DNA from 2 places in the Streptomyces sp. NPDC039609 genome. Region 1 is predicted to be linked to the other one. Evidence: riboswitches for the same ligand, from Rfam matches in the RefSeq annotation. Region 1 holds a riboswitch; the other holds the start of a gene.
What was found. Region 1 has a riboswitch for glycine ahead of gcvT (glycine cleavage system aminomethyltransferase GcvT). Riboswitches for the same ligand answer to the same signal wherever they lie in the genome.

Region 1 (3,397 bases):
GGGGTCTCAGTTCCCGGCGGAGAACTCGGCGTACGCGTCGGCGGAAAGCAGGTCGTCCGGCTCACCCGTGACGCGCACCTTGAACAGCCAGCCACCCTCGAACGGAGCGGTGTTCACCAGCGACGGGTCGTCCACCACGTCCTGGTTGGCCGCCACGACCTCACCGGTGACCGGGGAGTACAGGTCGCTGACGGACTTGGTCGACTCGAGCTCACCGCAGGTCTCGCCCGCGGTCACCGTGTCACCGACCTCCGGGAGCTGGGCGTAGACGACGTCACCGAGCGCGTTGGCCGCGAACTCCGTGATGCCGACCGTCGCGACGCCGTCCTCGGCGGCCGACAGCCACTCGTGCTCCTTGGTGTAGCGCAGCTGCTGGGGGTTGCTCATGACCTGATTCTCCTGGATCGAGGGAGTGCTGATGAACGTGGGTCTTGCGGGGTGAGACGCGGAGCGAGACGGATGCGTCACTTCTGGCGCTTGTAGAACGGCAGCGCCACGACCTCGTACGGCTCGTGGGTGCCGCGGATGTCCACACCTACACCCTGCGTGCCGGGCTCGGCGTGCGCCGCGTCCACGTACGCCATGGCGATCGGCTTTCCGAGGGTGGGGGACGGGGCACCGGAGGTGACCTCGCCGACGACCTCGCCGTTCGCGACGACGGAGAAGCCGGCGCGCGGGACGCGGCGGCCCTCGGCGATCAGGCCGACGAGCTTGCGCGGCGGGTTGGAGGCGGCACGCTCGGCGGCGGCCTCCAGCGCCTTGCGGCCGACGAAGACGCCGTCGTTGGTCGTCTTCTCGAACTTCACGACCCGGCCGAGGCCCGCGTCGAACGGGGTGAGGGAGGTGGTCAGCTCGTGCCCGTACAGCGGCATCCCCGCCTCCAGGCGGAGCGTGTCACGGCAGGACAGGCCGCACGGGATCAGGCCGACCGGAGCGCCCGCCTCGGTCAGCGCCTTCCAGACGCCCTCGGCGTGCTCGGGCTTCAGGAACAGCTCGAAGCCGTCCTCGCCGGTGTAGCCGGTACGGGCGATCAGCGCGGGGACCCCGGCGACCGTGCCCGGGAGGCCGGCGTAGTACTTCAGACCGTCCAGGTCGGCGTCGGTGAGCGACTTCAGGATGCCGGGAGACTCCGGGCCCTGGACGGCGATCAGGGCGTACGCGTCACGGTCGTCCCGCACCTCGGCGTCGAAGCCGGCCGCGCGCTCGGTCAGCGCGTCGAGGACGATCTGCGCGTTGGAGGCGTTGGCGACGACCATGTACTCCGTCTCGCCGAGGCGGTACACGATCAGGTCGTCGAGGATGCCGCCGTCCTCCTGGCAGATCATCGTGTAGCGGGCGCGGCCCACACCGACCGTGGAGATGTTGCCGACCAGCGCGAAGTCGAGGAGCTCGACGGCCTGCGGGCCGGTGACGGTGATCTCACCCATGTGGGAGAGGTCGAAGAGGCCCGCCTTGGTGCGGACGGCGTTGTGCTCGTCGCGCTCGCTGCCGTAGCGCAGCGGCATGTCCCAGCCGGCGAAGTCGGTCATGGTCGCGCCCAGGGAGCGATGCAGCGCATCGAGGGCGGTCAGACGGGGGGCGGCAGTGCTCATGGGTGTGGCTCCCGGGTCCCAGGGCAGAAAAATCATGACGGACGAGGACGATCCTCCCCATCTGTCATGGAACCTGAGAGGTTCACCGAGAGCATCCTCGGCTTGCACCTTGGGTGGAGCCGCACCGGGCACGCCGGAGCGGTTCGCTTTTCAGATCTGCCTCATCCACGCGGTACGGGGCCTGAGAGATTCAAGGGAGGGTCTTGCTCCTTCGGCGCCCGGGGCCCACCGTGGTGGTTCCGGGACTCTCCCGCGCGGATTCGAGCGGCCGGTATGAGGTTGTGTGCGCTTGGCGCGCACATCATTGCACGAGGGGTCTGATCGGCAAATCGCTTGTGTCTCATTACCGCTTCTTTACACTTTGTGGGCAAGGGTTCCCGGGAACCCGACTGGGGGAGAAGCGATGACGTTCCAGCACTCCGGCGCCTACGCCACAGGGACGGGGATACCGTCCCCGCGCGCCCGGGCCAGGACCCGCAGGCGCGGCTCCGCCGTGCCTCTGCTGCGCGATCTGCGCGAGCGGGGCGGCCGTGGCCCCCGTGTGCTCTCCTTCGCCGCCGGTGACCTCGTCGTGGTCTCCGGCCTGCCCGGCAGCGGCAAGTCGACGCTCATGCGGCGCGCGGCGGGGGGTCTGGGCATCGATTCGCAGGACGCCCGCGAGCGCTGGGAGGGACGGCTGCCCCGCTTCCTGCCGTACGCCGTCTACCGCCCGCTGGCCCGTATCGCCCACTACGCCGGGCTGCGCCGGGCGCTGCGCTCCGGGCGGAGCGTGGTCGTCCACGACTGCGGCACCCAGTCCTGGGTGCGGAACTGGCTCGCCCGCGAGGCCCGCCGCCGTGGCGGCGCCCTGCACCTGGTCCTGCTGGACGTCACCCCGGCCGCCGCGCGGGAGGGGCAGCGCGAGCGTGGCCGAGGCGTGTCGGGATACGCCTTCGCCCGGCACCGCCGGGCCGTCGGCCGGCTCCTGAGCTCCGTCGAGTCCGGCCGCCTGCCGAGGGGCTGCTCCTCGGCGACCCTCCTCGACAGGGACGCGGCGGGCGCCCTGCGGAGAATCACCTTCCGTCCCACGGACTGACGGCGCCCGCACCGGCCGAGCGAGCGCGGTGGACCGGCTCGAGCGAGCGTGGCGGACCGGCCCGAGCGAGCGCGGTGCACTGCCCCGAGCGATTGCGGCGGACCGCCCCGAGCGATTGCGGCGGACCGCCCCGAGCGATTGCGGCGGACCGCCCCGATCGAGCGCGGCGGACCGCCCCGACCGAGCGCGGTGCACCGGCCGAGCTGTTTCCGGTCCATCCGGACCGGGGTGCTCCGTACACTTTTGGCCACGGCGGCGCCAGGGCGGCGTTAGGGTTCTGCCCCGAGGGCGCCGCGACCAGGGCGTGCGAGACGCGACCAGGGCGCGAGAAGGGGAACCGGGAACCGTGGACGTCACATGGCCGGGCAATGAGCTCGAAGAGGTGCTGGCCGCCTCGCTCGGCAACCCCGCAGCCGGAGGCCGGCTCGTCGAGGTGCTCGGGCGGAGCCCCGTCTGGGTGCCCCTCCCCAACGGCGGCAGCCCCGAGAGCCGGGACCTCGATCTGCCCACGATGGAGATCGAGGGACTGCCGTACGTCCCCGTCTTCAGCTCCCAGCAGCAGTTCCTGGCCTGTGTCGGCGGTCACATGTCCTTCACCGTCGCCCCCGCCCGAGACTTCGCCCGCGGTCTCCCCCCGCAGCTCGGCATCGCCGTGAACCCCGGCGGCACCGTCGGCGCCCCGCTGCCTCCCCCCGCCGTCGCCGAGCTCTGCCGGGTCGGCCGCAGCCCG
Region 2 (3,397 bases), on a different contig from region 1:
CAGGGGTACGACGATCGGCCCGTGGTGGCCGAGAGGGACACGAAGTCGGTGTCGGTGGAGGACACCTTCGACGTGGACCTGCACGACCGGGTACGGATCCGGATCGAGGTGGAGCGGCTGGCCGAGCGGTGCGTGGGGAGGCTGCGGGGCTCGGGCCACTCGGGGCGGACGATCGTGCTGAAGGTGCGGCGGTTCGACTTCTCGACGCTGACGCGTTCCGAGACGCTGCGGGGACCGACGGACGACCCCGTGGTGGTGCGGGAGGCCGCGGGGCGGTTGCTCGAGGGGGTGGACACGACGGGCGGGGTCCGGTTGCTGGGGGTGGGGGTGAGTGGGCTCGCGGACTACACCCAGGAGGATCTGTTCGCCCAGGCGGCGGAGGCGGAGGCCGAGGCGGCGGGGCCGGTGGAGCGGTCCGAGGAAGCGTCATCCATGGAGGCCGCCCCTGAGTCGGCTGCGCCCGCCGAGCGGCGGTGGTCGCCCGGGCACGATGTACGGCATGCGGTGTACGGCGCCGGGTGGGTGCAGGGAAGCGGGGTGGGGCGCGTCACCGTGCGCTTCGAGGAGCCCGGCTCGGCGCCCGGCCGTGTGCGGACGTTTCTCGTGGACGACCCGGAGCTGGAGGCGGGGGAGCCGCTGCCGCTGGTGGGGGTCGAGCCCGGCCTCCGGCCCAGCTTGTCGCTCCCACCCTCCCCCTGAGCTTCGCCAGGGGGCACCCCCGTCTCTCTTGGCTCGCCGGGGCGACGGAGATTCCGGTCCCCCGTGGGTCTGCCGAGCCCCCGACGGCTGCCGGAGGGTGTGCGGGCGTGCCTGCTCCCGGTCCGGCGGACCGGGAGCCGTCAGGTCTCCTCCTGGCCCGCCAGACGGCCGAAGTCGCGGTCCGGGGGTGGTGGCGGGAGGGAGATGTTGTAGTGGCGGTAGAGCTGGAGCTCCTGCTCGGGGGAGAGGTGGCGGCCCACGCCGAAGTCCGGGGCGTCCTTGATCAGGGACCGGTCGTACGGGATGTGGAGGCCGTCCTTGGCCAGCTCGCTCGGCTCCAGGGGGACGAAGGCGTCCCGGCTGAAGAGGCCGGTGCGGACCGCGGCCCACTCCGGGACTCCGGTCGCGTCGTCCAGGTACACCTCGTCCACGGTGCCGATCTTGTGCCCCTCGCGGTCGTACGCCTTGCGGCCGATCAGGCTGCGCGGATCGATGTCGGTCTGCACGGTCCCTCCAACAGGTCGCAACTGCTCTAAGACTACGAAAGTGCACATCTGGGATGTCGGCCACTTGAGCGATGGCTCCGGGAACCTCGCTGGTAGGCTGGCTGTGGCTGTCGACCCTGTGCGGGAGAGTCCTCCGGAGAAACCTTTCGGAGGCGCCGAAGGAGCAAATCCTCCCCGGAATCTCTCAGGCCCCTGTACCGCACGGACGAGGTCACTCTGGAAAGCAGGGCGGACGTCCGACGGCATCCGCTCTCACCGACGGTGAAAGCCGGCGAGCCCCTTTGGCGTGCCGGTGAAACTCTCAGGTTGAGATGACAGAGGGGGAGGCCGTCCGGGCACCCGCGCCGTTGGTGCCCCTCGCAGGTCGTGACGACCAGGAGGCCTCCGTACATGACCGCCAACCGCATTCCGCTCTCCGAACTCGAACAGGGCATCCCGTTCGAGCAGCGGCACATCGGGCCCGACGCCGAAGCACGGGCCAAGATGCTCGCGCAGGTCGGCTACGGCTCCCTCGACGAGCTCACGGCCGCCGCCGTGCCGGACGTGATCAAGAACGCCGAGGCGCTCGGTCTGCCCTCGGCCCGTACCGAGGCCGAGGTCCTCGCCGAGCTGCGTGAGCTCGCCGACCGCAACCAGGTCCTCGCCCCGATGATCGGCCTGGGTTACTACGGCACCTTCACCCCGCCGGTGATCCTCCGCAACGTCATGGAGAACCCGGCCTGGTACACGGCGTACACGCCCTACCAGCCGGAGATCTCGCAGGGCCGTCTGGAGGCGCTGCTCAACTTCCAGACCATGGTCGCCGACCTCACCGGTCTGCCCACCTCCGGTGCCTCCCTGCTCGACGAGGGCACCGCGGCCGCCGAGGCCATGGCGCTCTCCCGCCGCGTCGGCAAGGTCAGGAACGGTGTCTTCCTCGTCGACGCCGACGCCCTGCCGCAGACCATCGCCGTCATCGAGACCCGCGCCGAGCCGACCGGTGTCGAGGTCGTCGTCGCGGACCTGTCCGAGGGCATCCCCGCCGAGCTCGCCGAGCGCGGTGTCTTCGGGGTGCTCATCCAGTACCCGGGCGCTTCCGGTGCCGTCCGCGACATCAAGCCGCTGATCGACGCCGCCCACGAGCTCGGCGCCATCGTCACCGTCGCCGCCGACCTGCTCGCGCTGACCCTGCTGACCTCGCCGGGCGCGCTCGGTGCCGACATCGCCGTCGGTACCACCCAGCGCTTCGGCGTCCCGATGGGCTTCGGTGGTCCGCACGCCGGCTACATGGCCGTCCAGGACAAGCACGCCCGCTCGCTCCCCGGCCGCCTCGTCGGTGTCTCCGTCGACGCCGACGGCAACCGGGCGTACCGCCTGGCGCTGCAGACCCGTGAGCAGCACATCCGCCGCGAGAAGGCCACCAGCAACATCTGCACCGCGCAGGTGCTGCTCGCCGTCATGGCCGGCATGTACGCCGTCTACCACGGCCCCGACGGTCTCAAGGGCATCGCCCAGCGCACCCACCGGTACGCGGCGATCCTCGCCCAGGGCCTGAAGGCCGGCGGTGTCGAGGTCGTCCACGGCGACTTCTTCGACACCCTCACCGTCCGCGTGCCCGGCAAGGCCGCCGAGGCCGTCGCCGCCGCACGCGAGACCGGCGTCAACCTGTACCTCGTCGACGCCGACCATGTGTCGATCTCCTGCGACGAGACCACCGGGCGCGCCCAGCTCGCCGCCGTGTGGGCCGCCTTCGGTGTCGACGCCGACATCGACGCCCTGGACGCCGCCACCGAGGACGCGCTGCCCGCCGAGCTCCTGCGCTCGGACACGTACATGACCCACCCGGTCTTCCACGCGCACCGCTCCGAGACGTCGATGCTGCGCTACCTGCGCAAGCTCGCCGACCGCGACTACGCGCTCGACCGCGGCATGATCCCGCTCGGCTCCTGCACCATGAAGCTGAACGCGACCACCGAGATGGAGCCGGTCACCTGGCCCGAGTTCGGGCAGATCCACCCCTTCGCCCCCATCGAGCAGGCGCAGGGCTACCTCACGCTCATCACCGAGCTCGAGGAGCGTCTCGCCGAGGTCACCGGCTACGACAAGGTGTCGATCCAGCCGAACGCCGGTTCGCAGGGCGAGCTGGCCGGCCTGCTGGCCGTCCGCGCCTACCACCGCGCCAACGGCGACGAGCAGCGCACCGTCTGCCTCAT

Region 2: linked by a shared signal. The riboswitch ahead of gcvP (aminomethyl-transferring glycine dehydrogenase) and the one ahead of gcvT (glycine cleavage system aminomethyltransferase GcvT) in region 1 are both predicted to bind glycine.

What each region holds. Positions count from the first base shown of each region.
Region 1 is NZ_JBVIUJ010000009.1:276,159-279,555, reverse strand. It holds gene gcvH (glycine cleavage system protein GcvH) at 7-387, opposite strand; gene gcvT (glycine cleavage system aminomethyltransferase GcvT) at 465-1,592, opposite strand; glycine riboswitch at 1,753-1,855, opposite strand; gene ACZ561_RS27260 (AAA family ATPase) at 1,996-2,667, shown strand; gene ACZ561_RS27255 (enhanced serine sensitivity protein SseB) at 3,014-3,397, shown strand, end outside.
Region 2 is NZ_JBVIUJ010000001.1:9,582-12,978, forward strand. It holds gene ACZ561_RS00055 (DNA polymerase IV) at 1-699, shown strand, start outside; gene ACZ561_RS00060 (PRC-barrel domain-containing protein) at 840-1,205, opposite strand; glycine riboswitch at 1,317-1,415, shown strand; gene gcvP (aminomethyl-transferring glycine dehydrogenase) at 1,596-3,397, shown strand, end outside.